DNA from 3 places in the Paenibacillus sp. S33 genome. Region 2 is predicted to be linked to each of the others. Evidence: predicted binding sites of a transcription regulator. Region 2 holds the regulator's gene; each other region holds the start of a gene.
What was found. Region 2 encodes LexA, which represses DNA repair genes until DNA is damaged. Its sites were predicted from a motif close to CGAACATATGTTCG; they were not measured.

Region 1: a site for LexA is predicted at 7,895-7,908, ahead of addB (helicase-exonuclease AddAB subunit AddB). Genes of this name have one in related genera too.
Region 3: a site for LexA is predicted at 7,578-7,591, ahead of recA (recombinase RecA). Genes of this name have one in related genera too.

Annotation. Positions count from the first base shown of each region.
Region 1 covers NZ_JBSIEZ010000001.1:3,682,166-3,692,190, forward strand. The annotation lists gene ACWGXJ_RS16740 (exonuclease SbcCD subunit D) at 1-217, opposite strand, end outside; gene addA (helicase-exonuclease AddAB subunit AddA) at 246-4,265, opposite strand; gene addB (helicase-exonuclease AddAB subunit AddB) at 4,262-7,828, opposite strand; gene ACWGXJ_RS16755 (class I SAM-dependent rRNA methyltransferase) at 8,065-9,444, opposite strand; gene ACWGXJ_RS16760 (Na/Pi cotransporter family protein) at 9,733-10,025, shown strand, end outside.
Region 2 covers NZ_JBSIEZ010000001.1:3,000,124-3,010,148, forward strand. The annotation lists gene metH (methionine synthase) at 1-217, opposite strand, end outside; gene ACWGXJ_RS13700 (1,2-dihydroxy-3-keto-5-methylthiopentene dioxygenase) at 498-1,040, shown strand; gene ACWGXJ_RS13705 (IS3 family transposase) at 1,124-2,008, opposite strand; gene ACWGXJ_RS13710 (helix-turn-helix domain-containing protein) at 2,013-2,276, opposite strand; gene ACWGXJ_RS13715 (HAD family hydrolase) at 2,412-3,206, opposite strand; gene ACWGXJ_RS13720 (hypothetical protein) at 3,362-3,871, opposite strand; gene ACWGXJ_RS13725 (DUF896 domain-containing protein) at 3,992-4,198, opposite strand; gene ACWGXJ_RS13730 (LysM peptidoglycan-binding domain-containing protein) at 4,307-4,675, opposite strand; gene lexA (transcriptional repressor LexA) at 4,864-5,490, shown strand; gene ACWGXJ_RS13740 (hypothetical protein) at 5,765-6,067, shown strand; gene ACWGXJ_RS13745 (hypothetical protein) at 6,302-6,466, shown strand; gene ACWGXJ_RS13750 (hypothetical protein) at 6,508-6,648, shown strand; gene ACWGXJ_RS13755 (GNAT family N-acetyltransferase) at 6,879-7,418, shown strand; gene tet (Tet(L)/Tet(K)/Tet(45) family tetracycline efflux MFS transporter) at 7,637-9,013, opposite strand; gene ACWGXJ_RS13765 (hypothetical protein) at 9,749-9,871, shown strand.
Region 3 covers NZ_JBSIEZ010000001.1:2,205,994-2,216,018, reverse strand. The annotation lists gene ACWGXJ_RS10515 (low temperature requirement protein A) at 1-946, opposite strand, end outside; gene ACWGXJ_RS10510 (dipeptidase) at 1,130-2,197, opposite strand; gene ACWGXJ_RS10505 (stage V sporulation protein S) at 2,321-2,581, opposite strand; gene ACWGXJ_RS10500 (TIGR00282 family metallophosphoesterase) at 2,711-3,505, opposite strand; gene rny (ribonuclease Y) at 3,582-5,126, opposite strand; gene ACWGXJ_RS10490 (regulatory protein RecX) at 5,501-6,250, opposite strand; gene recA (recombinase RecA) at 6,447-7,508, opposite strand; gene ACWGXJ_RS10480 (competence/damage-inducible protein A) at 7,751-9,019, opposite strand; gene pgsA (CDP-diacylglycerol--glycerol-3-phosphate 3-phosphatidyltransferase) at 9,115-9,702, opposite strand; gene ACWGXJ_RS10470 (YajQ family cyclic di-GMP-binding protein) at 9,913-10,025, opposite strand, start outside.

The sequences.
Region 1 (10,025 bases), 680 kb from region 2:
CAGCCGTAAGACGGGCAGACGTTTCATAAAACAATTGCTCGGCTGCGGCCGAAGGATTGACTGAGTCATATACGTCTCCAGCCATCATAATCAAATCGGCCTGCTGATCGTCAGCCATTTTCGCCAACTCTTCTAAAAACGCCTCCTGCTCCTTCAAACGGCTGCGTCCTTCCAACGTGCGGCCCAAATGCCAATCACCTGTATGCAAAATCCGCATGCTATTCCTCCTCTCCCTAGCTATATAACTACAGCTGTACACTCTCTCCAGCTTCTAAAAAATACAGCCACTTCTCAGCAACCTTTTTGCTTGTAATCTCTTCGATCACACGGGCATACAGCTCCAATTGAAAACGATATTGGTCTGTTAAATGGGACAGTGTACGATATTCAGATATCCGATCTGTTTTATAATCCACCAGCACGAGTCCTTCGGGAGTTTCAAATAGACAGTCAATAATCCCGTTCATCAGCACCTTATCTCCGTCCTGTCCACCTTCCGAATCTGTTTCTTGTCCTGGTGACATTGATGGTAAGCTGTGGTTCCAGTAATCGGTTGCCCGCATGGTATAAGTAAACGGAAGCTCTCTTTGAACATGGGATGCCCCCAGCATTCTGCTACCCAGCTCACTAGTGAAAAAGCGTAATATTTTATCCGTATCTAGCGCCTTTGCATGAACATCCAGTAACATACGCTGATTGAGCAAACGAGCCTTGGTTTCCTCAATAACTTCGGCGCTCATCCCCCCATCTAATGGCAAATGCAGCATCAACGTATGATAGACTGTTCCGCGTTCCGTTGGAGTCAGTCGCTGATTCCCCATAAACTTAGGTCTGCGCAAGTGTAATTGACTACCCCCAGTGTGAGAATCCTCCCGATCCTCCGGTGACTCTGCTAGTAGGGAGGTAGATAGATTCAGCCAATCGTCCGAACCCATCTCCTGCATTTCCAGCCATCTTTTCATCTCAGTAACCGATGTATTGGCTGCCGTTTTGCCAGCCCGTTCATATGGATAGATCCAGGAAAGAGCAGCTTCAATATCCGTTTCACTCTCTTCGTTTAAGTCGATTAGCTCCACATTTCTCAGTGCTTCTGTCTTCTTTTGGCGCTCTTCGCCCGACACCTCTTCCTCATGATCTGAGTTCACACGAGAGCCGGAAAGTGTTTCCGAGGCGACGATTTTAAATAACCAGTCTGTTCCCGGCATATGTTCCAGCCTGTGATAGTACCCATCCTGATCGCCTGCCGCTTCCCTCAACAAAGTAGCAGAAGGATGCCGAATCAAAGCAGGACCTACCCAGTCCAGATAGCTGCGGCCTGCCGCCAGCATATAGTCTGGTAAGACCGTTTCCGTATGTTCTTTGGCACGTGCCCAACCCGCTGCGCGCGAAGCGAGATCCTTCACGGTTCCGGTCATAATCAGCTTTTCACGCGGACGCGTAAGCGCCACGTATAACACCCGCATTTCCTCAGCCAATAGCTCCAGCTGTGAGCGTCGGCGGATCGCTAAATTAGGCAGCGTAGGGTAGCTGACACGATTTTGTTCCTCCACATATTTAGGACCAAACCCCAACTCCTTGTGCATAAGAAACGGCGCATTGAGGTCCTGCTGATTGAACATTTTTGCTGTCCCAGCAATAAACACGATAGGGAATTCAAGTCCTTTACTTTTATGAATGGTCATAATACGGACAGCCTGATCGGGTTCAGTCCCCCCGCTAATGGATCCTAAATCACCGCCTCGCTCCCGTAGACGAGAAATAAAGGTCAGAAATCGGAATAATCCTCGGTTGGACGTAGAAGTCTCATACTGTCTGGCTCGGTCATATAGCGCCCGCAAATTGCTTTGACGCTGTGAGCCGCCAGGCAGTCCACCGACCCAATCCAGATATCCTGTTTCCTCCAGCACATTCCAAATCAATGCACTTAAGCTTCCTTGTCGGGCTTCCTGCCGCCAGGCTTTCAAATTACGCAAAAATGAACGTAGTCGGGCAGATAACGTATTCCCGTCATTTCTATTACCAAAGTCAGGTGAAGATAAAGAGTCCTTAGGGAAAAGATCCAACTCCATGATGTCAGCTGAGATCCCTTTTTCACTTTCTTCCAGTGGGTCAGCTTCTGCCGCCGCCAGCAATGCGTCATAAAATAATCCATCCGGCTTCTCCAACCGAATTTGTGCAAGTTCATCTTCGGTCAAGCCAACAATCGGCGAACGAAGCACGGATGCAAGCGGGATGTCCTGCTGCGGATTATCAATAATGTGCAGCAGAGACAACATCACCTCAACTTCCGTTGCTTTAAAAAAGCCTGTCGTCTGCTCCCCTGAAGCCGGAATGCCCTCAAGCCGCAGTTCCTCCACAATTAGGGGGGCCCACACGCTTGCCGAACGAAGCAAAATGACGATATCGCCGTAGACTGCCGGGCGCATCGCTTTTAATCCTCTGTCGTAAATCAACAGTGGTTGTCCAGTGTCTCCGGTCAGTTCTTTAATCCGTTTCGCGATCGCACGAGCCTCTAACTGTGCCGTTTCTAGCTCCGCAAGCTCAGCCAGCTCACTTTCCTGTAGAGCAGATTCGTCCCCCGTTTCGGACAGCTCCGAAGCCTCGGAAAGACCCTGTCCACCCTTATCAACTAAGAGCAGCTCAGGTGCGTATACAGATGCGGTGTCTTGATCCGACGGGTCGGGATAGGATGCGCCGTGTACCAGCCAGGCTCGTTCATCGTACTCAATTTCCGCCACATCCACACTCATAATCTGGCGGAACACCAAATTGACCGCATCGACAACTTCCTCCCGACTGCGGAAATTACGCGCCAGATCAATTAAAAAGCCATCTTCCTGCTCCTGCATGCCGTACCGTTGATACTTATTCAAAAACAGACCCGGCTCCGCCAGCCGAAACCGATAAATACTCTGTTTCACATCGCCCACCATAAAACGGTTACCCGGTTCCTCCCGTGATACCAGCCTAACGATATCTTCCTGTACGGTATTCGTGTCCTGATACTCATCCAACAGCACTTCGTCAAATTGTGCCTTGTATTCGAGTGCAGCGTTGGAAGGTAGTAGCTTGTACGGAGTAGAATCGGGATGTCGTAATATTTTCAGACAATAATGTTCCAAATCCCCGAAATCCACTAACCCTTTTGACTGCTTGTGCTGTTGAAATCGTTCCCCGAATACAATCACGGTTTCTACCAATTCGTCCATCAGCGGAGCCGCGGCGTGTAGCTCCTCCCAATAGGCTTCTGCTCTCCTGCCAAACAGGGAAGCCTTCATATCTGTAATCATTTTTTTGGCTGCTTCGCGTAGCGTCTTAACCCGTTCCTGCAATGCAGGCTCAGTCTGATCTTTTTTGACCGGCTTGAGCTTACCGAAGGCAGCTGCCTGAAAATGATCATATAGAGATGCCCACGGCTGTGTCTCCAGCTCTTGCAGCAATCCCTTCACCATCGTCGCATCCTCTTGCAGCGTTACGGCATAAGGTGCAGGACCGCCGGGCTGCATAGCTGTTTCATGCGCCTGTTCAAGCAAGCTCGCTGCTCCGCGCAAAGAAAGTACGGCATCCGCCAAAATGCTGCGAACCCAGGGAGTCTCTCCCAAAGCGGCTACATCCTGTACACGAAATGCTGCCGCTGTCTCCCGCAGCCAATGTTCTGGCCAAGGATGACTTTGAGAAAAATCATACAACCGCTGAACAAGCACGTACATTGCATCATCGGTGCGTTCTCCACTAAACCAGTCGACCAGTCTGCGGAATGTACTGCCTTCATCATGAGCCTCATATTTCTCCTCAAACAGTTCTTCTAGAAGCTCCTGACGCAGCAATTCTGTCTCATGCTCATTCATAATCCGAAAACCAGGATCAAGAGGAATGGCCTGATAATGCCTGCGGATGACCTCCATACAAAATGAGTGAAGCGTTGTAATCGAGGCCCGATTCAGCAACGACAGCTGGCGGCGTACATGCTCACTTTCCGGTTCCTGTTCCAACACACGTTCCAACGCTTCGCGTATCCGTTGACGCATTTCGGCGGCTGCAGCCTTCGTAAAGGTTGCTACCAGCAACCGATCCACGCTGAAGCCAAGCTGGGGATCGACAATTTTACGAATAATACGCTCTACGAGCACCGCTGTTTTACCTGACCCTGCCGCTGCCGCGACCAGCATGTTGTTACCCGATTCCGAAATGGCACGCCACTGGTCATCGCTCCACATACTGCCTTCCGGCTTCGGCATGTCTTTAGTGTTTGACGTGCCTATCATTGGTCCATTCCTCCTTTCCCTTCCTGTGTATGACCCAGCAGATTCCAGATTTGATCCTTACCGGGTTTACCCCATTGATTGTAGCCACTGCCCTCCAGACTGTCGTCAAATTGACAAACAGGCTTAAAAGAACAGAAGGTACAAGCCGTCTCTTGCTGGATTCGATAAGGTTCAATGGCTACATCGCCCTCTGTCATCCGTGTGCCAATCGTCCGAATATTATTACGCACCGAGGCTAACAAGCTGTCCCACTGTTCCGGCGAAGCAACCGAAGCACTGCTATAAAAACTGCCGTCTGCTTTCACCGCAACAGGTAAAATAGAGGAATATCCTTTGTCCAATGCTGTATCCATTTGTCCAACTACATCCCGATCTGCAAGCAATAATCCTTTCATCTTAAAACGTTTCAAAAGCTCCTGACGGGCCTGTTCTGCGCTAAGACCGTTAGGCGACTGCAACATCGGATTGTGGACGTGAAAATACAGGGTACCCGCTGGATAAGCTGTCTCGCCCAACCATTCCTCCGCCGCATTCAGCAGCACATCCAGGTAGGTGAGCATTTGCAAGGATAGGCCATAGTACACTTCATGCAGCTTGAGATCCTTTTGGCTAGATTTGTAATCGATGACACGCAAAAGTAACCCTTTTTCTCCCTCTGCCACATCTACACGGTCAATCCGTCCGACAATTTCCATCACAACGCCGTTATCTAACCGGAAGCTTAACGGAGGAAGCTGCTGACCCGGTCCAAAGTCCAACTCCAGCCCAATCGGCTCAAAACTACCTCTTCGCGCATGTTCACCTAAAATCAACGAAGCACGGCTCACGATGTCTTTCAATTTGCGCAAAATGTAGCCATACCGCTTGGAGCTCATTAAAATCTCGCCTTGCAGACGAGGAGCCAAACGCTCCACTGTACTTTCCGCCTCTTGTCGGCATTCCTCGGTGCTGAGACTGCCCCAGCTGACATTGCGTTTACGCAGATTGATCGCCATCTCTCCAAGCGCTGCATGGAATAATTGTCCGATATCCGGGGCCTTCAGGCGATACATTTGACGTTCCTTCAAACGAAGACCGTGAGAGGCAAAGTGCGAAAATGGACATGCCACAAAACGTTCCATACGAGATACGCTGGTACGCAGCTTGCTACCGTACAGACGGCGGCTCGTTTCCTTCTGCATTTCGGCATGGTTCTCATAAAAAAGTGAGGTCAACAGCTGACGCAGCTTGTCCTTCTCACGCCCTTGCTGGCTTGCATACCAGTTATATACCTCCCACCAAGGAGATAAAATGTCACCGCCACGTCGCCAATGCCGTAATTGCGCAATGAGCTGCGGCAAAGCCTCGGACGGATGAGAAGCATACTCCCATTGCGTCGTCCAAGCATCCCCAGGCAAAGGGTATCCAGCCAACGGACGTTCGTCCAGACTAGGAAACAGGTGTCGCACATGTCGTACTAACTCAGACGGCAACAATGACTTGCCTTCTTCATCAGTCACTGCATAGCTCATCCACAGGCTTTTACCGGCTGAGGTAAGGGCCGTATAAGCAAGAAAACGTTCGTCCAACAGACGTCTTATCATATCCGGCGCCAGCTCTACGCCTTGTTCGTTTAGTGCCATACGCTCCTGCTCATTCAGCACACCGTCCTCATGGAACACAGCCGGCATCACACCTTCGTTCATACCTAGCACAAAGGCATGTTGAATACCGGATACACGCGTACGGTCCGTGTTTCCGACCAGAACCTGATCCAGAGCCGGCGGAACAAGTCCCATACGGAACTCGGCCAATCCCGTTTCCAGCACACCCGCAAACAAAGAGGTATCCAGCCTCTCATCACCCATCATTTCGACGATTTGATCCAGTAGTTCAAGCACTGCATCCCATACCTGACGATGCTCCTTCGCCTGCTCAGGTTTTCCTGCTTCCTCTGCCTGATGAATGAAGGCGTCCAGCTTGTGGCCGATTTCTGCATCTTGCAGTAACAGATATACCGCTTCACACTTCTCAAGTGCAGTTCGTGCCTTGCCCACACGTTTCTCAAACGCACGTAAAGGCGTAACGATCACATCCCGGCACAGCTCCATCAAATCCAACGTTTCATCCCGCCTACGGTTCCGTTCCTGCTCCTCCAGCTCCAATGACAAGCTGGGCACAGCCTGCCACGGCCGACCATCTGTCCAACGGCTGCCTTGTATTCCGCAGGCCAGAACATAGTTTTCCAAACGGTCCATCTCCTCGCGGCTCACCCGACCGTCCAGCGGCAGTAGAAGGTCTGTTTTGACCGCACGGAATACATCCTCATATCGCCAACGCCGCTGCACGATATCCAGCGAAGCCCGAATCAATTCCACCAAAGGATGATGTAATACACTTCTTCGCTGATCCAGAAATACTGGAACCTCATACTGTTTGAATATCGGTTCCACCCATGGCTCATAATCTTCAATATGACGTACAAACAGAGCCATCTCCCGGTAACGCGCGCCTTCATCTCGGGCCAGACGGCGCATTTCGCGTACAGCCCCTTCCAGCTCTGCACGGCGATTCGCCGCAGTGTACAGTTTTATGCCCTCCGGCTGTTCTTCTGTCCACTGCTCTCGTAGCTGCTGCAGCCGCATCCGTTGTTCCTGATTCCGTAACCCTGTGCGATGTTCAAAGTTAGCCTCCAAATACGCCAATGCCGGACGCTCCTTAAATCTCGGCAACGGATCAGGACGCAGTAATTGTGTCTGCGTCTCTATCATCAGCTCGTCTGCCATTCCTTTGAGCTTTACATACGTAGCCGCCGAAGGATGAAACAAATCCAACTCATGCGGAAGCTGTCCGCTCTCGTAGCTACGGTTGCAAGTCAGCGCCACCGTCAACGAAGAGGCATGCAGCATAAGTTGCTCCACCACCTTGAATTCATGTGGTGTAAATCTACGGTAGCCATCCATCCAAATGTCTGCTCCACGCACAAGGGAAGACTCCGCAATCTGTTCTGCCAGCATACGCAACGTATCTTCACCGTCTATATATTTAAGCGTCAGCTCTCGTTCAAAATCCTCGTAGATTAGACTGATATCTTTGAGCTTGCCGCGCAAAATCGGAGTTGACTCTCCCACAGCGTTCATTCGCTCCAGTTGCTCGGGTACAGACCGAGTATCATTTCCATACTGCTTTAGCTCCGTAAACAATGTATTCAACCGATCCACAAAGCCGAGCTGGTCTCCCGAATCCTTAAACAAGCTCAGTTCATCCTTGCGACGACGAATAATTTTATATAAAAGCATCTTCTTGCCTTCTTCCGTTACAGGCACCAGTGCTGAACCCCCGGTTTCCTGCATAACTAAATAGGCAAGACGATGAAATCCCATCACTTGGGCGCGCACCGACCCCTGAATACCGTTTCCGGCTTCTGTAAGTAACGCATGCTCAGAAGCAAATGACGATTGCTCCGGTACAAGTAACAGCATAGGCTTACCTAGCGGCTCCTCGCGTAACATAGACGTCATTTCATTGCGGATTAACGTACTTTTACCACTGCCAGAGCGGCCAATCAACAAGCGGACCGACATGATGCGGCCTCCTTTCCAACGAACAACATTCTATTAAACAGTATAGCATATCAGGCAAGGGAGAAAAGAACGTACGTTTGCCATGTTGTAGCAATTCATCCTCCCCCTAAAAATAAATCAGTCCCGCAGGTTGGCTTGGTGCATGCCTTCTCTACAGGACTGATTTATACCTAAAATGAGTCTATTTTACCTATTTAATCACCAAAAAGGCGATTGACTTTGACTTTGTATGAAACCTAAAGCTGTGTCCGGCTGCGCACCTCAAAGATGGCGAATTTCAAGTAATGGCCTTCCTCCACACCCAAAATTTGAGGATGGTCCTTACCAGCCGCTCTCCAGTCTACCAGACGAAGGATTTTGCCGGCATCTGCCGCCGCTTCCTTAATGGTGTCCAAAAACAGATCTGGCCGCATATGGAACGAACAGCTCGCTGTCACCAGATAGCCGCCCTCATTGACAAGCTTCATCCCATGCAGGTTGATATCTTTGTATCCACGTGTAGCTCCTTTGACAGCGTTCTTTGTTTTGGCAAAGGCTGGCGGATCGAGAATGACCACATCAAAGGTGCGTCCGCCACCTGCTGTCAGCGGCTTGGATGTATCTCCTTTGCCCCCGGCTCGTGCATTGCGTTCCTCTACACCTTTCACTTGATTGCGCAAATATTGAAAAGCATCGTCGACGACAAACTCGACGCGTTCCTCAAAACCGTTCAGCTTGACATTATCCCGCGCACTTTCAATCGCATGCTCAGAAATATCAAGACAAGTTACTTTTTTAGCACCATGTTTACATGCATTGAGCGTAAAGCTTCCCGTATGTGAAAAACATTCCAATACGGTTGCGCCATCCCAGAATGGGAATTCAACAACCTTACCACTTTTATTCACTGGCTTCAAGACCGTCGTGCCCGCATCTCCTGAGTCTGCAGCTACTTCTTGTAGCGTAATTCCACTACGTGCTCCCCAACCTGTCATCAACGGTGCTATGGCCGCTCTATTTTCACGCTGGTCAAAAAAATAACCCGTCTTCTGGCCCTCTACAATATCAACCTTGATGTGCAGCCCATTTTCCGTCACCACCACATGACGCGGGCAATCACCGTACAAAGGACCCTTTGTTTGTTCCAATCCTTCCAGCTCTCGGATGGATACATCACTGCGCTCATATATACCAACAGGACCCAATACTTCAACGAGCGCATCCCTGATTTCTTCCCTGCGCCGATCCATGCCAAGCGTTAACAACTGCACGACCAACACATCACCAAATCGATCTACAATCAGTCCAGGCAAAAAATCAGCCTCGCCGTACACCAACCGATAAGCGTCTCCCCCGGTCACAAAACGTTGGCGGTGCTCCAGACATTTGCGAAAGCGTTGGGCAAAAAAGTTTTGATTCATTGCTTCCAGCGGCTCGTAGGACATCACACGTACTGTAATTTGTGAAGCCGGATTATAGTAACCTGTCGCCAAATAACGCCCCTGATGATTAACGATGCTGACCAAATCGCCTGCCTCTGGGTTCCCTTCGATCTTGGCTATTTCGTTTTTAAACACCCAAGGGTGTGCGTGCTCCAGCCTTTTTTTACGGCTGCGTTCTAATATTACTGAAGGCAAAATCCTTCACTCCCATTCTTGGATTACTCAAAGTGTTAAAACGTTGTTCGATAGGGGCGCGGCTCCGCGGATCATTTGATCTTACGATCGCTGTTGCTTTTCCAGATTCAAATGATCCGCTTCGCTACTGCCCGCCTGGATATCGACGTCACGCTTGTAAAGCTTGTGAAGATACTACAAAAATTATCGTTCTATAAAAAAACAGCTCGGCCATGCTTGTCATGGCTGTCCTCGGTAGATCATAGGCTGTTACATAAGTATTTTCACCTAGAAAAGGGGGCTATGCCCGTGTTTATACATGTTATACTCCCGTTGTGCGGCGGGCTGTTTATTTTTTTGGGCGGGATGAAGCTGATGGAAGCAGCCCTCCGGCATTTGGCCGGCCCCTTCCTCACCCGCTGGTTGAACCGTGCCACCGTTTCCCCTTGGCGGGGCATGCTGTTCAGCTCAGGCATTACCGCCCTGCTGCAAAGCAGCACCGCCGTAACGGTGCTAACGATCGGACTGGTCAACGCCGGGCTGTTGACCTACGGCCGCACGCTCGGCATCATTCTCGGCACCAATATCGGCACCTGCCTGAC
Region 2 (10,025 bases):
TCGTTTCAATTAGGTCTGCCCCAGCCTCCAAGTAAGCTTCATGAATCCCTTGAATGACATCTGGTCTCGTTAAGACCAGCATTTCATTACAGCCCTCCAGCTCTTCCCCACCAAAATCATCGGGGGAAAGGTCTTCCTGTTGAATCATGGTGCCCATGGCCCCATCAAGAAGGAGTATTCTTCGTTGTAATGCATCCTGCAAGCTAACTTTATCCAAATTTCTTCACCCCCGCAAAACGTTAAATCCTAGTTTAGCAGAAACCGTATCATTTAGATAGATTGAAGTAAAAACATACGTTTTATACAGGTTGTTCTTTGTAAAAACGACTTCTCTAATCCATTTTTATAGTTTGTAGCATTACAGAACGTACTTAACCCTGACCCTTTAGCTATAGTCATTTGCATTATAAAATGTTGAAATCCTGTATTGTACAACGTTTCAAGACATGGTATTCTTTATACAATATTAATCCAAGTGGAAAAGAGGGAATAGATATATGGCCGAAATCTTAATACGTAACACGAACGAACGAATTAGCGGTGAAGAACAAGTACGTGAATTTCTGGAGAGTCACGAGATATTGTATGAACATTGGGATGCTTCCAAATTGTCCGGGGAGCTGCAAGAGAACTTTACCTTAACAGATGATCAAAAGGCCGCTGTTCTCCAAACATTTGAACCCGAAATCAAGGATTTAGCCGCACGTCGCGGATATAAAATATGGGACGTTATCACTTTATCTGAAGCAACGCCGAATTTAGACGAGCTGCTGGCCAAGTTTGAGCAAATTCACACCCACACCGAGGATGAAATCCGTGCCATTGTCGCTGGTAAAGGCATCTTCATCATTAAAGGCCCTGAAGAGATCGGCTATTTTAACGTAGAGCTTTCACCGGGGGACGTTATCTCCGTACCTGAAAATATACCTCACTTCTTCACTTTAATGGAGAATCAAAAGATCGTCGCAATCCGATTGTTCATCGAAGAAAATGGCTGGATTGCCGAACCGTATGAAGACCCAACCTTCATTAAAGCATAATTACGAGTTTATCCTTGTGTGAATAAAAAAACTCCCTCTGCTCTGTGGTCAAGACCCCATTTTATAGACACTGAAAAAAGCCCCTAGGCTATAAGCTGCTTCCGATACTCTTTCGGAGGCAGCTTATTTAACTTTCGTTGTGGTCGACACTGGTTGTAAAATTGGATATATTCTTTTATTCTCCTTTGTGCCTCGTCCATATTTCGGATATCATAGGGGTAGAGCCCTTCCGTTTTGAGATGCGAGAAGAAGCTCTCCATCGAGGCATTATCATAACAATTGCCTCGGCGAGACATGCTGATTCGGGCGCCAACCTTTGGCAGCATGTCATGGTACGCATGGGACGTGTACTGGAATCCCTGATCGCTGTGAACGATGAGGCCAGTCACGTCTTTTTGCTGTTTCCAGGCTTGTCGAAACGTCTGTAAGACCAGTTCGTTATCATTTCTATGGCTCATCTGGTACGCGATAATTTCGTTATTGAACAAGTCTTTAATCGCAGACAGATATAGCCAGCAATCACCCACACGATATTGCGTAATATCTGTGACCCATTTTTGATTTGGTTTGTCCGCCTTGAAATCCTGTTTTAGCAGATTTTTCGCCACACGACCTTCCGTAGAAGAAGCATAATTGCAGCGATGCTTCCGACGAATTTGTGAGCGGATCCCCAAGACCTGCATGAGCCGGAGTACCTTTTTATGGTTCATCCAGACTCCATGATCGTGCTGCAAAAATAGTTGAATTTGGCGATAGCCGTAGACTCCGTTATACTGCTCATACACTTTCTTCACAAGTGCTTTCGCGTCCCGATCTCGATCTGTTTCTCTCCGTTTTAAGAAGGCGTAATATCCACTTCTGGAGACTTTGAAAAGCGTACACAGTTTGCTAATAGGATAGTCTTTCGCAGCTTTCTCAATGGTTATATATTTGTGTGCTTCATCTCCTGTATCCAGATTTCCAAACACTTTTTTAGCATGTCATTTCCCGTCTCAGCTTCTGTACATACCTATCCTGGTCGATATACTCCTTACGCCGTCCTCGTTGGTCCATAAGTCCGAATTCACCGAGTTCCTTGTACTTCCGCATCCATTCTTTCAACCGATGTCGATCTGCAATCCCGAACTTCTCCATGAGTTTACGATATGTCCAACCTTCTTCGATATGAAGCCGTATGGCCTCTACTTTGGTTTCAAACGTATATTCTTTAAACTTCTGTCCTTTTTTCGCTGGCATAAAAAATGCACCCCCTAGAAATACATCGGATAAACCAGGGGTTTATTCCAATGTCTATTCTAAGGGGTGCACTTCACTGTAACAATCGAGCGAAGGGAGTTTTTTTAATACTCGTTTCTAAAGACTATGGATTTCTTACTTTAACGATTGAATAATTCCGTCCAATTCAGACAGATGCTTGATTTCGAACTTCGGCTTGATCTCTGTGGTATTGGTTTTAGCGTTCCGGTTCACCCACACCGAGTGTACACCTGCTGCCAATGCTCCTTGAATATCAGTCGTCAGCTTATCTCCTACCATTAAAGCATGTTCAGGCTCAATACCAAGAAGCCCCAAAGCATGCTGAAATATAGACGGATCAGGCTTGCCTCGACCAAAAGAACCTGAAATGACAACATGATCAAAAAAAGGAGCTAATTGAGGAACTCCATCCAGTTTCTCCTGTTGTAGATCAGGGGAGCCATTTGTCAGCAATAACAGTTTGTAATGTCCCTTCAATTGTTCTAGAATCTCGAACGTTTCTTCATATACATGTGGACGCGCGCGTCTTTCCGAAGCAAATTGGGTAGCCAGCTTTTCCGCCAACTTCTCATTATCTATCCCTAGTTGCTGGAGTCCTCTGCGCCATGATTCCTTTCGATAAACAGGGGCCAACTGTTCCAATTGGCGGAATTCAGGTTGCTCACCTGCTGTAAAATTCGCCCACAATCCTTCAAACGGGTTAATGCCGATCATTTGAGTAAAACTAAAGGTTTCATAGGATTCATACAAAGCGCGTGCTTCCTTACGTACCGCTTCCTCCAGAGTTTTCGGATCAACGCCTGCTTCACGGGAGCCTGTTTGGCATGCTGCATCAAATGCCTCTTCTACACTACGTTCATCCCATAAAAGGGTATCATCAAGATCAAACATTACCGCCTGAATCGTCATCTGAATTATCCACTCTCTTTCCACAGTATATGTACACCTATTTGCTCGGTTAAGTATTTGAATCGTTATGTGTGCCCATATTAAGCAAGCGGCCGCAGCATGTTATATGAAATAACATCATACGGCCTTTGTTAAAGAGCTACAGGCTAAATCAGTTATTTCTTGTCCACCTGTATCTGATTGGATAGCGCAAACTTCTCAAGTCGCTCTGCAATGGCATCCGTGTCATAGCGACCTAATGATTTTGTGAAAATGAAATTACCGCCCTTACCTTTTCTTTCAACGGTTACGTAACCCTTTTCAATCTTGATGGCTTTCATGTCCCCTGCCGTCATTGGACGTTCTCTACCACCTTTCAGCATATAGATAGTATCCTTTCCCACTTTCAAATAAGGACGACGGATGAAAAAGATAACAGCCAGCATCAAGTATAGGCCGAATACAAGCCAATCCATCCCTCGCATACCAGTTTTAGTCAAAAAGTAACTCATAAGCATGTACAATACAGAAAGACCAGCCAGCATAATTGGCACAGTAATGTTACGACCACGGAAAATATCCATTGCAGAACCTGCGCCGTTAATGGTTTGAATGCCTTGCTTTTTGCGCGATTTATTTAAATGCGCTGTGTTTTTGCGTACTTTTCTTTCAAATGATCGGGCCATCTCTCAATTCCTTCCCAGATATATTACAATAAAACAATTGCCTCAAAGCTGATCTATATAGATACCGAGAACGGTACCTAAAACAAAAGGCAAATTGCAGGCTTGGGCGCTTTAACAACATTAATGCTTCAGCCCGTCATTTCCCTTCGATGTATCATCGTCCACAAATTCAATCGTTTCAAGCTGCTGCCGAAAATTACGGCGAATGTTACCTAAATAAATTTCCCGAAGATTGGCGCGCTCTGTGGCTTCCTCTTCCGTCAAACCCTCGGATTTTGCTTTGCGCGCTAATTCATTGATGCGCTGTACCAAGCTGTCTATATCCAAATTGTGTCCCCTCCATAAAAGCAAAGATATAATACACTTTGACATGTAGAAAAGAGCTTGTCAAGGCTCCCGCATTACGCTCCCTGACAAGCTCTAATAGTCTATAGGTCAGAAGTTAGGAAGCTTGAGTACCTGACCTGCCTGTACTCCCCGATCCTCTAAACCGTTAATCCGAACAATTCCTTCTATATATACCCGTGTATCCATTCGTTCCGGTTTATGATTTGCGGCAATCTCCCACAACGTATCTCCAGGTTGTACGGTCAGTTTAGTCACTTCTCCCTTGGAAGCTGAGGGTGCCGCGAAAACCGTAAGTACACCTGCCCCTGCAATCCAAGCAACAATCACTAAAATAAGAAGCTTAAGTAAAAGACTATTAGTAATAATTTGCATAAAATGCGCTCTACCCTCTTTTCGGGTCTCCTGCAAATTTTCTGAATTCATCGGAAAAATACTTTGATAAGTGCTATATTTCATCATTGGCTGCGACCTCCAAACGTTTGTTCTTATGTTTTCACAATATAACACGAACATTTGTTTTGTTCAATAGAAAAGAGAACAAAGGTTCGCGATTATTTTTAGGGATTATTTAGAACTTATGTTTGTACGAACGGAGGTTCTATGCTATAATTTTCCCAAACGTTACTAAATGGGGTTGATACGGTATGTCTAAGATTTCGAGCCGCCAGCAGGCCATTCTTGAATTTATCCGCAATGAAGTGCGTCTAAAGGGATACCCCCCTTCTGTACGCGAAATAGGCGAGGCTGTCGGATTGGCCTCCAGTTCTACGGTTCACGGTCATTTGGATCGTTTAGAGAAAAAAGGACTCATTCGACGCGATCCTACAAAACCACGGGCTATTGAGTTACTCGGTCAAGACGAATCGGATAACAGCAACTTGATTAATTACTCCATTAGTCGTGTCCCCGTCGTCGGCAAAGTAACTGCTGGCCTTCCTATTACGGCGACAGAAAATATTGAAGATTACTTTCCTCTTCCCCAACACTTTGTTGGTGAGGATAAAATATTCATGTTATCTGTTGTAGGCGAAAGCATGATTGAGGCTGGGATTGCTAACGGAGACTATGTAATCGTACGTCAGCAGCAGACCGCTGATAATGGCGATATTGTTGTAGCTATGACAGATGAAGACGAAGCTACAGTTAAAACCTTCTACAAAGAAAAAGATCATATCCGGCTTCAACCTGAAAACCCAGCCTTTGAACCGCTTCGCCTGACACACGTCAGCATTTTGGGCAAGGTTGTAGGACTCTTCCGGGACTTCCACTGATTTCTCGTTCTTTCTTCCCCGTTATTCTAACCACTAATACAAAACCGGCTGCCTAGGGCAAGCCGGTTTTGTATTGTTATTATGTATCTCACAACTATTTTTTCATTTCAGCAATCTATTCCTATTGTTTCTACTATAAAATCAGCCTCCTCATCTCAAATAATCACCCACTGATCTTGAGCAGCTATACTGTTATGGGCAAAACTAATAGATCTTTCTTTGTTTTAGATAAATATGGTATATTAATTACTCATAGCTCTGTAGGAGGAATTAAATGAAAAAAATTATAATTTCAGCGTTCGTTGTGATATTTATCGCCATAAGCTGTGTAGTACCAACAATGGATCATTTGTATGCAGAAGAGAAATCACACATAACAACCTACGATCGTATTCAGTACATACAAATACTTATCCATTTCAGGTACTTAGAAAAGCAACTCGAAGCTGTAATTTCCGAAAGAAACAATTACCCAGAAGACAGCCAAGAATATAAACAGCTCTCTGAACAACTGAATCATATTCTTGCTCAAGAGGCGTACTACGAGAAAAAACTTAACACTCTTAATAGTAAATAATTTTCATACTAAACTGCATATTATTTATCTACACTATTAGACTCATGCCGACCTGCCTGTAACATTCTCCTGCAATGTAAAGTTGAAATGGCGAAGACAGGTTCGCATGAGTTTTTTTGTTAACCATTAGTAATATAGGTACCAGCTTCTTTTTGCTTTTAATAGATTTATGCTGATACATTACTATCACAATTGACATAGTATATAGCAGACCTAAGCAAAGGAGATATGCAGATGATCAGAAATAGAGTTAAAACGTATAAGCATCGCATCGGGAAAAACAGATATCTGGTCGTTAAAGTCTTTCAAGCCGCAGCTGCTAAAACAGGAAGCGGAAATGCACTAGCAACCAATGCCTTGAATATCAAAATTTCCAAGCGTAAGCATAAACACCACTAAGATTCATCCGTACCTTCATTTCCTTGAAGGGAGGTGATCATATGAGCAGAAGACATTGCAGACGTGATTTGAGAAGAAGAAGATCAAACATCCGTTCGAATCAAAGAGCCGTTGCGCGTGCAAGAGGTAACGCACTGGCTGTTAATCTGTTTAGCGTGAATGATAGACAACGCAGACGTTAATAATCGTTTTCAAGCAAAAGCAGGAAGGATTCTTCCTGCTTTTTTTGTGTTAAACGGTACACCTAACTACTGCTATGAATCGTTGAAGCAAGGGGACGAGATCGTAGAATATCACACATAGTTGAACAGTCGCTACAATTTTGCTCTTTTTATAAATCTAACAGACAGGAAAAGGTGGTTCTCTTTTAGAATAGTGTGCATAGAGAAATTAAACCAGGAGGAGACAAGCCATGATAATTAAAATGTCACTTTCGAATATGGGAGATTTTAAGAAGTCAAATGAGAATAACGGCTTTATTGTGTCAGGAAGGATTATACCTAAATACGAGAACGATAATTGGACATATATAGAAGAAAGTTTCCCCGAACCATATTTTAAACAGTATGAGGATGATGACGTTGACATCAGTTATATTGATGAACAAGGAAAATCTATTTTTTTATATTATGATGAGAACGACTGTGTTGGGCAAATTAAACTTTGTACTAATTGGAATCGCTATGCTCTAATTGAGGATATTGCCGTCGCTAAAGACTGGAGACACAAGGGAATCGGAGTAGCCTTATTGAGTAAAGCAACCGAGTGGGCTAAGCAGAATAACCTTGTTGGTCTTATGCTTGAAACACAGGATGTGAATGTTTTAGCTTGTCGATTCTATGCTAAAAATAACTTTGTAATCGGCGGAGTTGATACTATGCTATATTCTAACTTTTCCACAGCCCATGAAAAAGCGATTTTTTGGTATTATAAGTTTAAGCATTCAAATTAGCCTATCCTTCTGTAACAAGGCTGAATTTGAAATAATACCATCTTGTACGCACACTTTGCGTTGCTACATTTCCCACCTCTCGTAAAATCAAACTGATCAGCAAACAAAGCTCTGCCAACCAATTAAGATTAGCAGAGCTTTTGATTTATTTAGAGTATCCACTTACTTCAAACGTGAGGATGCGATCATTTTCAGCATGTAATCCTTTTCTGCTCTTATCAGGAATCTGAAACTGAACGTCTATATACAATAACAGTTAAAATCCCGCTAATTATAATGACCACTGTAAAAATCAATAACATATTGCTATATAAATAAGCAGATGGAAAATTAATGATTGGTATAAATTTTTGATGAATAAAACGTATTGATAATAAGCCTCCTACAACTGAAATCCCTGTTCCTTCTGATAAAAAGCTTATAAAATTAAGCAAGCTCATTCCTGCGCCAGCTTCTTCTTGTCTTAAACTACTTGAAACAATAGTGGATATTACTGTTTTAATAAAAGAAAGACCACCGAAAACAAAGACTATAATAATAGACATCAGCCAAGGTGTCATTTCAATAAAGAAAGCAGCTATCAAAAAGCTGACGGCAAGAAATGCAACGCCGACTGCTAGCACATGTAAGGAACCTTTCTTATCAACAAGTGCTCCTCCAAGGAAACCAAAGAAAATAACACTCATCGTTCCAGGAAAAATAATTCCACTGCCAATCATTGCGGTACTTAAGTGATGAACGTCTTTCATCATATAAGGGACCATAGAAACAAATCCAGCTACGGTACCAAACATAAGTCCGCCACAAAGGATTCCTATCATAAATGCAGTATTTTTCCCCAATGAAGGATCAACAAAAGGATTGGTTACTTGTCTGATATGCTTTAAAAAGATCAAGAAAAAAAGAATACTTATCACCAGAAAAGAAATTCTGTAAGACGTTGTATACAACATAAACATTACAATGCCTAGAGATATAAGCACGATTCCTGCAATGTCAAGTGAACCCTTTGATATGACTTCCTTTTTCAATAATTTTATCAGAAAGGGAACAGTGACAAACGTTAGAACAGGAAGAAGCAGTAAATGAGACCAATGAATATAATGAGCAATCATCCCACCAATAGCCGGTCCTATCCCTTCACCCATTGCTACGATAGACCCGATGAGGCCATATGCCTTGCCCCTGTTTTCTTTTGGGATATAGCGAGCAACTACGACCATCACAAGTGAAGGAAATGCAGCTGCACCAATCCCTTGTATAAATCGCCCCAAGATAAGTGTTGGATAAAAAGTATGTCCCATAAATCCAATTAATGATCCTATGCAATTCACTATGATTCCAAACAGAAGCAACCTTTTAATACCTAGCTGATCAGATAGCTTTCCGTATACAGCGGTTCCTATAGAAAAACTTAGCATAAAGGCAGTATTTACCCAATTTGTAACGGCTGGTGTTTTATTGAATTCATCAGCAATATCAGGTAAAGAGATATTAAGAACCATTTCATTTAACACACTAAAAAACGAAAGAACACAAAGCCACATTAAAATTTGGTTATGGCGTAAAACAGACTGTGAATAAGGGGTTTTCACTTTTGACCCTCCAGAAATGAGGGTTAACGTAGTTTATAGGGTCAATGATACGCTCCCTCTTTAAATTGTCCCCAATTATATTTATCACACTTCAAATAAAACGCCTCCCATACCTATTTTTTTCATTCTACCACCTTATCTAGAATGGGAAAAGATGTAATTATATATACGAATGCAACAATCCATGAATTACAATTTTAAAGTTTTTTCAGATCCCCTTTAAAGTTAATGAAGTAAGTAACGATGTAGCAATATATATCCGATCTTTTCCATCCATTTGTTTTAAATATAAAAAACAAACCACTCCATAAATAAGATACATTCAAGACATGAGTGCAGCCTCCTGATGTGTTATGCGCAAATTATATTCCGAGTACAAAAAATAAGCTCCATATCATTGGAGGTTTAATACAGCGCGTATTTCCATATGAGAAAATGTAATGATCTTTGGGTCACCATTCCAGCCCTCTATGATTACAATATAGAGCGTATATCGCTCTTGTTGTCCCCCTCTTCCAAAACCAGCAGACGCGCCTTTATGTCCACTACACTGCTACCTGTTTTCAACTCCAGTTCCTTCATGTTGGGCCCACGTCATTGCTCAGTAGAATAACTGTAGAGTATTGGTAGTAGCGTTTTGATATCGGGTAACAAAGCGCTCAACTTCTTTGTTACCTGTCGTTTTCCGTATACTATACAGATCAGAACAATGAACGATAAAAGAGGATACAACTATTGCGCAACAATAGCGGATTAGACGGTTGCCCAAGCGACACTGAACTTTTTCAGAAGTTTACGATGGTGTACGTGAAGCCATGGAAAGAATATGGGGGCGATATTCCTGAGCCAGTAGGATAAGACAAGAACTAGCAGTAAACTTAATGTGTGTATTCCTAAAAGCCTGTGTCGTCCAATGCCAAAAAGGGCTGCCGCAAATGTTTCCTTGAACCAGCATTGTCTTTAAAAACTTGAGCAAATGAGAAATTTACAATAAAATCCGGAGTTCACAACT
Region 3 (10,025 bases), 790 kb from region 2:
TAAGATGACTTAATCTGTACTGATGAAATACCAGCAAAGCCGACAAAAAGTAAATAAAAACAGAAGCAAAGGTAAAGCAAAGCACAAAGATATAGTCTACTTGTCCCAAAAACAAGAGCTGAATCGAAGCAGCTAGCATGCTAAGGGAAAGATAAATAAACAAATGACCATAAATAATAGTCTGGCCTGCTGATTGTTTTGATTTATCTACGCGCTTCTCCATATTCTCAAAATATTGCCACCAGATTGCGATGACTAATACAAAAGCCAAAGCAGCAAATACAACAGAAGAAACCGTAAAATGATCGGATTGTAAAACAGAAAGCATACTTATCACAGATTCGCCAAGCAGAATTAACGTGAACTGTGCAAAGCGTTCTAAAAGATGCTCCGTATGGATTGGTGTGATCACCAACTTTTTACGACCAATCAAAGGAACGAGGATATCAATAGCTATACCGGTATATAAAATCAAATATCGAACCCAAGAATCAAAGAAGAGGGAGAAACTAGAGATGACTATTCCAATCCAAAAATAGGTACCAAAAAAACGAGCTGTTTCCTGTTTATGAGCCGTTTCTTTGGATGCCGAAAGTAAATATTGAACGACAGTTAAACCTCTTAACCCAATATAGCCAACAAAAAAAGATACATAATACGCATCAAAATCTATATTAAGGCTGGCGGTCATGATCAACACGAAAAACAATTGCAGGATCATAAAAATTCGATGCGTTATACTGTCTTGCCCAAAACGATTGTTGTAGACCGTTTGCCCCACCCAAGCCCACCATATTGGGATAAAAATCATAATAAACTTTTCCATATGTTCCCACGAAATACTACCATGCTCAACATGTAGTAAAACATGAGTGGCCTTAGAGACAGCAGCTACGAACAATAAGTCATAAAAGAGCTCAAGCCAAGTAACCTTCTTTATTAACATTGTGTAATGGAGCCCCCTCTGATATGGCGGTGCAGCATGGTGTCCCGTCAGTCTTGCTCCAACGTCTGCCGTATTTATGCTTATTTTAGCACCATGAAATTCTAAGATGCTCCAATTATTTCGTAATCGTTCTCACTTTGTCAAGGTATTCGCAGCCAATAATAACTCCTAGTAAATAGCTATTTAAGAAGACATTTTGGAAGGCAAATTCGTTTGCAGGTATTCCAGCGCATGTCCTCCCAGCCATCCCTTGACTAGCTCCTCAGGGTAATGCTTCAGCAGCAGTTCTGCAAAAACCGGATATTTACCCGAGTGCTCCAGCCCTTGCACATGGTGCTCGATACCGTCAAAATCAGACCCAAACATCAAATGCCTTTCCCCGCCTAATGAACAAATATGCTCAATGTGCGGTAGCAGATCCTCAGCGGTTACCGTACCCTGCTCTTTGAGAAACATCGTGACGAAGGTCAAACCAATCCGTCCGTTACGAGCGATCAGTGCACGAATCTGTTCATCCCGTAGATTACGAGGATGAGCACATCTCGCAAAGGCATTCGAATGCGAGGCGATGGGTGGTAGAGCAGCCTCCTCCAACACCTCCCAGAAGCCCTGTACGGACAAATGCGACACATCTAGCAGCAGTCCCAGGTCATTACAGCGATTGACCAAATCACGCCCCTTGCTAGTCAGCCCGCCTCCTCTATGTTCCATAATGCCGTCAGCCGCCCAGTTCGCATAATTCCATGTCAGCCCAATCAATCGTATTCCCATGGCATAGCACAATTCTGCATAAAACGGGTTCCCTTCCAGCGCATCTACCCCCTCCAGTGAGAGCAAAGCCCAAGGTGCCCATGTATGATCCGTCCCATTACCAGCCACATACGTTAACTTTTCCGTGCGCTTCTCTTCTCCTACCTGTTTTACTTGCTCCATCTGATGCAATGCGGACGTATTTTTACACATTGCCAAGTCTTCCTTCCACAGCAATGGTCTCAACCCACCTGAGATAGAGGTAACATGCTGCCTGAACAGCTCAATTTGACGAACCACATGCTCAAATCTTGGCATGCCCAATACCTGTGAAATATATATAGCAAACGTTTGCAACCGCACGTTACCTTCTAGCAAACGTTCTTTTGTGACATCAAGCGATGGATGACTGAAATCGATCTGCGCATCGAGCTGCATTTTACATAACACATCACAATGAAAGTCAACAACAGGCCAATTCACTTTTAGCTTATCATTCATGCATCTTACCTCCATTTATAGATTGAAGCACTACAAATTTATTTTAAAAAATCATAGTAACAGACTCACAATGCAAAAAAGCCCGTTTACAAATCGTAAACAGGCTCAGGCAACTTACATTTATTATCTTGGTTCTACAATCAATTTGATCGCAGTCCGATCTTCTCCATCAATAACAATGTCTGTAAAAGCAGGAATACAAATCAAATCCACTCCGCTTGGTGCGACAAATCCCCGGGCAATGGCTACCGCTTTAATGGCTTGGTTTAGTGCACCCGCTCCAATCGCCTGTAATTCTGCATTTCCGCGTTCACGCAGTACTCCAGCGAGTGCGCCTGCAACTGAATTGGGATTGGATTTTGCTGATACTTTTAATACATCCATAGTAAGTACCTCCCCTGGGAATGATGATGGTTTGATTCCACTATTAGATGTTATTCGAGGGTCAGCAAATAATTCCTGCTTTTTGGTGACAGTTTTCCTTATTCTTTCCTTAAGTAGCTCACAAAAAAGTTAATCCATCCGCCATTCATCTTCTTTAAGTCTGATTTTCTGAATTTTGCGGGCTTTTCCATCATTATCATTCAGTTCTACGCTGATGGCATGAAAGTGCCATTTGCCCATGTCCACTTGAAAACGTACCGGAAGCTGGGTCTGGAATTTCTGTAACACAGCCTCTTTCTGCATCCCAAGTACTCCCTCATAAGGACCTACCATTCCCGCATCTGTCTGATACGCAGTTCCTTGTGGCAAAATCGTATCGTCATTACTCTGTACATGTGTGTGCGTACCTACCACGATTGAAGCACGTCCATCCAAATGCCAACCCATAGCGATTTTTTCCGAGGTTGCTTCGGCGTGAAAATCAACTAGGATATGCTTATGTTTTTTCCGTAGTTCATCGACAATTTCATCTGCTGCACGGAATGGACAGTCAATAGCTGGCAAAAAGGTTCTACCTTGCAGATTAACAATAGCCAGCTCTTTACCTCCACCTTTTACAACGGTATACCCCCGGCCTGGTGTTCCTGGTGGAAAGTTAGCCGGGCGGATGATCCGTGGCTCATCATCTATAAAATCAAATATTTCCTTATTGTCCCAAGTATGATTTCCCATCGTAATCCCATGAACGCCCCAATCAAAAAATTCTCTGGCGATGGCTGGGGTAATTCCTCTTCCCGAAGCCGCATTTTCTCCGTTCACGATAATAACATGCGGGTTGTATTTTGATTTTAGCGAAGGGAGATTCTCCCTCAATGCCTTTCTGCCTACACTGCCGACGATGTCTCCAATAAATAATACGTTGATAGAAAGCCCTCCCTAGTCTGCCTTACATAATGAAAAGTGGCCCTACAAGCAGCGGCCACTTTTCATTGAAATGCTTTTATTTTGCGTATTCTACCGCACGGGTCTCGCGTATGACAGTAACCTTGATATGTCCCGGGTAGTCCAGTTCATTCTCAATCGTTTTCGTAATATCGCGGGCCAGTCGGAATGCTTCCGCATCATCAATTTTCTCTGGCTGTACCATGACACGAACTTCGCGTCCGGCTTGAATCGCGTATGATTTTTCAACGCCTTCAAAAGATTCGGAGATGCGTTCCAGCTTCTCAAGACGACGGATGTACGTCTCTAGCGTTTCACGCCGCGCTCCCGGTCTTGCTGCTGACAGGGCATCTGCCGCCCCAACCAGCATGGCGATCACTGAAGTCGCTTCGCAGTCGCCGTGATGTGAAGCAATGCTGTTGATGACGACCGGGTGTTCCTTGTACTTCTTCGCCAGTTCCACGCCAATTTCAACGTGCGATCCTTCCACTTCGTGATCCAGCGCCTTCCCGATGTCATGCAGCAATCCTGCCCGTCTTGCCAGTACAACGTCTTCGCCCAGTTCCCCGGCCATCAGACCTGTCAAGTATGCAACTTCCATCGAGTGCTTCAATACGTTCTGTCCGTAACTCGTACGGAACTTGAGACGTCCCAGGATCTTGATCAAATCCGGATGCAAGCTATGCACGCCCACCTCAAAGGTGGCCTGCTCACCATACTCACGGATTCGTTCGTCCACCTCTTTACGGGATTTTTCCACCATCTCTTCAATACGAGCCGGATGTATCCGTCCGTCCGCTACGAGCTTTTCAAGCGCAGTACGCGCAATCTCTCTACGAATCGGATCAAATCCGGACAAAATAACAGCTTCCGGCGTATCATCAATAATGAGGTCGATTCCTGTAAGGGTTTCAAGTGCACGGATATTACGGCCTTCGCGCCCGATAATCCGGCCTTTCATTTCTTCGTTCGGCAATGTGACAACAGAAACCGTCGTTTCTGCTACATGATCTGCCGCACAGCGTTGGATGGCCAGTGTGATGATTTCACGAGACTTTTTGTCCGCTTCTTCTTTGGCCTGCTGTTCAATTTCTTTAATCATCTGAGCTGTTTCATGACGAACTTCCTGCTCTACGTTGGTCAGAATAATACTTCTTGCATCCTCCATCGTCAGATTGGAAATACGTTCCAACTCAGTTACCTGACTCTTGTAAATCAAATCAATTTGCTGCTGGGTTTCATCGATTCGTTTCTCTTTGTTGGCCACTTGTTCTTCTTTGCGTTCCAGCGATTCCAATTTTTTATCCAGCGATTCTTCTTTTTGCAGCAATCTTCGTTCCTGTCGCTGAATTTCATTGCGACGTTCACGAGTTTCTTTTTCAGCTTCGGCACGAATGCGGTGGATTTCATCTTTCGCTTCCAATACCGTTTCCTTCTTCAGCGCTTCTGCCTCTTTTTTCGCGTTCTCCACGATTTGCGCGGCAGCTTCTTCCGCACTGGAGATCTTAGCTTCTGCAATAGATTTGCGAATAAAATAACCAATCCCGAACCCAAAGAATAACGCGGCTACAGCAACGAGAACGAACCAGATCGCAGTCATCATACTGTTCACCTCCCCGTTGGTTCCTCCAAGGCATTCCTTGGGACTTTTTGCAATTGTCACATTTACTTTGATCGTCAAACTAAGACAACGACACAAGGTCGTTTCATTTCATATGCACATGCTTTCACATGTACAATTCCGCCTGGCATAGCGGCATCACTTGTTATTTGGCGATGAGAACTCACCCATGGATTCCGCTTTTTTGGAAGGAAAAAGGGCGTTCCACAAGTATCGTTTCATATATATTTTATTATTTGACAAATGGCATTGTCAAGGGAATGCAAACATTAGTAGACTACCATGCAGCTTTCCCTGTAATAACTAGCTCATCCTATCCGTTCATACTAGCCAAAGGTTCAGCAGCCGTTTAGCAACTATTCCTCCCACTGCAACAATTCCTCGTCATCTGAAGCAACGTCATGCTCGGCCGCAGTGAGATGATTGACCACTCGGCGTGTCATATCCCCCGAATATCCGCGTCTCATGAGAAAAGGGTAGGTTTTCCTTTTTTTCTCCATTATATCACCACGTATCTGATTCCATTTCTTACGTCCGACCGTCAAAGCGCTCTCCCACTCCTCATTATCGGTGATCTCACCTAACGCTTCGCCAATAGAGGCTTTAGAGATGCCCTTCTGACGAAGTTCTTGCCTAACCCACATCTTCCCCTTACGTTGGCTAGTTATGCGCTGCCTTGCCCATTGGCGGGCGTATAAATCATCATCTACGAGTTGTTCCCTTTGCAGTCGAACCATTACTTCGTCAATAACAGACTGATCCAGTTCTTTTTGTAACAAACGTTGGGCAATTTCCTGACGTGTGCGAGGCTTTCGCCCCAAATAGCGAAGCGCAAGTACATAAGCCTGTTGCTTTTCATCTGCCAGAACGATATCTTCCAGTTCTTTTTTATCAAATGACGTTCCTTTGAACATATTGTACTTGATCATTACATCTTCTAATACAGACAGCGAATACGGACCAAAATGAATGATATACCTTCCACGTTTGCGTCCCTGTCCCTGCTCTACCCTAGTAATCATCAATTCCTCATGATCCGGAAAAAGAGAAATCCCTTGTTGCTTATTTGCTTCCGAAGTGTGTTCATCTTCATCGTCCAACTGCAATATATTTCCCTCACTTTGAAATTCACGAAAGCAGCCTTTGAACACCTGCTACGCAAAGTTAGATTCCGCTGACAAAGCAGACTTTAAGTTGATGCAAAAATGCCCTGCACAACTGTGCAGGGCATCAGGATCATGCTATTCAAACGGACGGTGCCATAACCCTGGCCCCAGTTCACAAACCAGGATTCACCAAGCTTTATTCAAGCTCCAACAATTCCTGTTCTTCCTTCGCTTGCTGTGCCAACTCTTCTTCTGTAGGCGGAGCAACCGTCGTAATCAAATTGCTGGCCACCCGAATTTTTTGTTCGATCGTACTAGCAATATTCGGATTTTCCTTCAAAAATTGTTTAGCATTCTCACGTCCCTGACCAAGGCGCTCACCTTCGTAGGAATACCAGGCTCCGCTCTTGTCGACAATGTCATGCTCCGTACCGATATCGATCAAGCTACCTTCTTTGGAAATACCCTCACCGTACATAATATCCACCTCAGCCTGACGGAAAGGAGGGGCAACTTTGTTCTTCACGACTTTAATACGTGTGCGGTTACCCACAATGTCGTTACCCATTTTCAAACTTTCAATACGACGAACATCCAAACGTACCGTAGAGTAAAACTTCAAGGCACGTCCACCTGGTGTTGTTTCAGGGTTACCGAACATAACACCTACTTTTTCACGTAGCTGGTTAATAAAAATAGCAATGGTTTTCGACTTATTAATAGCTCCAGAAAGCTTACGCAATGCCTGAGACATCAAACGTGCTTGAAGACCAACGTGGGAATCTCCCATTTCGCCTTCAATCTCTGCCTTGGGCACAAGTGCCGCTACGGAGTCAACAACTACAATGTCTACTGCTCCACTACGTACAAGGGCTTCGGCAATCTCAAGCGCCTGCTCTCCTGTATCTGGTTGCGATAGTAACAACTCATCAATATTGACACCCAGCTTGCTTGCATACGACGGATCAAGCGCATGCTCGGCGTCGATAAAGGCGGCTTGTCCGCCTGTTTTTTGCACCTCTGCGATAGCGTGAAGAGCTACTGTCGTTTTACCGGATGATTCCGGTCCGTATATTTCAATAACCCGGCCTCTTGGAAAGCCGCCCGTTCCTAACGCAATATCCAAAGCAATCGAACCACTGGGGATCGTTTCCACTTGCATATGGGTAGACTCACCCAACTTCATAATGGAACCTTTACCAAATTGCTTTTCTATTTGACGGAGCGCCATATCCAGCGCAGCACGACGATCTGACAATAAACTCACATCCTTCATTGTTTGTACTTTAATAATACCTTGTTTTGACACGCTTGCCAAGCATTTTTTCGAACATACATTCGTTTTTTTTATTCGTACAACTCTCTTCTATAATTACACCTGTCTCTTAAAACAAAAAAAGAACCGCTGGCAAAAGGCTTTGCAACGGTTCTTCCGATAAGATGATTATACCATGAATATCTATCTAAAACAACTCTACGAGTCACACTGTACATAGATGTTTAAGAGAGTTTCTCGTTCTCTACCAGCCTGCGCCACAATCTGTACAGGATTGCTTTGACTGATCGCAGTCGGATTGTTTCACGGTTGCCACTCAGTTTCAGTTCATGTACTTCCGTTTCCTTGTCGCGTTCAGCAATGCCAATATACACTAGACCGACTGGCTTCCGTTCGGAATACCCAGGCCCGGCTACACCGGTAACTGAAAGTCCAAAATCGCTATCCATGATCATTCTCGCCTGCTCTGCAAGCACAAGGGCTACTTCCTTACTCACTGCGCCTGGCGCATGGTCCCCTTCCAAATAATCATAAGGCACGTTGAGTAACTTCATCTTCATTTCATTGGAATAGCACACGATGCCACCTTGAAACATAGCAGCACTGCCAGGTATAGAAGTAATCTGTTCCATCAGCATTCCACCTGTACAGCTTTCTGCCGCACTCACCGTGAGTTCGCGTTTGGCCATTAGATCTACGATAACCTTCTCCAGCGCAACATCCTCGCTTGCATACATATACTCCGAAAGACGCTGCTGAATTTCTACTTCCGTAGCTGTCAGCTTAATTAATGCTTCACTTTCGCTGGCCGCCTTGGTGGATATACGGATCGTGACTTCCCCTTCCTTGGCATAAGGGGCAATCGTGGGATCTGTCTGGGATTGGATTAGATCTAACAAATGGGTTTCAAGAGCTGACTCACCGATCCCTGCAAATTTTAGCATTTTCGAATAAATTGGCATTTCCTCACCGCTCAATGCCTGCTGAAGCAACCAAGGTTTCGCCTGGTTTGCAAACATGGGTTTGAGTTCCTTAGGCGGTCCAGGCAAAACTACATAAAATTTACCGTCCTGTGCAATCGCGTCGCCCACAGCTAGCCCTGTCTCATTTTCAAGCGGAGTAGCACCTTCAATAGAAAGCGCCTGCCGGCGGTTATTCTCGGTCATTTCTACCCCACGGTTACGGAAAAATTGATCTAGCTTGTCCATTGCAAGACGATCTATGTGCAATTTCCGCCCCAATACAGCCGCTATCGCCTCTTTCGTCAAATCATCCTGAGTCGGCCCCAGACCGCCGGAAAACAAAATAATATCCGCACGCTTCTGAGCAATTCTTATCGCTTCCTGAAGCCGATTTATGTTATCGCCAACCACAGTCTGAAAATATACATCGATTCCAATTGTAGCCAGCTCTTGTGACAAATATTGAGCATTTGTATTCACTATTTGTCCGAGCAATAACTCTGTTCCTACTGCAATTATTTCAGCTTTCATCAATTCTTCCTCCTGTACTGCGAATATTATGGGAATTATATAAAGAAACAGCAATAAGTTTAGTCCCTATTGCTGTTTCCATAAAATTTATCCTGTTAAACTTTGGAGGAGCTCAGCAAATGGATATTTTTCACGAAATAATCAATACCCGAATAAATGGTGATCAACACTGCTGCCCATATCGCTATTAAATCAAACGGTATACCAAGAAAAACAAACGGGAAATTATTAATGAGCAGCGCTACAATAGCAACGATCTGGATGATCGTCTTTAATTTGCCCCAATTGCTTGCAGCAACCACAGACCCATCCAGTAAGGCAATCTGACGCAGCCCCGTAACCGCAAACTCACGGCTAACAATCACAACGACAATCCATGAATCAATTTTCCCCATTTCTACCAAGGAAACCAAAATAGCGGTTACCAAAAGCTTATCAGCAAGGGGGTCCAACAGCTTGCCCAAATTGGTGACCATATTATTTTTACGTGCCAAATATCCGTCAAGACCATCCGTGCTGGCTGCTACAAGGAAAATGATAGCCGCAATCAGCTGATTATACGGCAGCTTGAAAGCTCCGATCTCAATCGGCGGCGGATAAAAATCAAAGTCCACCAGCAAAGCCAGCATCATTACCGGGATAAGGCAAATCCGCGTTATTGTAATTCTGTTGGGTAAATTCACAACACACTCTCCCCTGATTATCGTACTTGATTACAAATGGCAGTTTACGGATTAAATTCAATCCTATGTAAATCGCTTTCGATGAGCGCTATACACCTGAATTGTCTGCATTTTCGTTACAAGTATAATATGGCGCAAAACGCATGTCAAAATAACCTGCCGCACATCAAGCAACGTTTTTTCCTACAAAATATATGAGGGAAAACGGCTTTATTTCATGTTTGTAAATTGAAGCTCCAATGGCAAATCAGCTTTACGTAGCAATTGAATAATCGCCTGTAAATCATCCCTGTTTTTTCCGGTCACTCGGATTTGATCACCTT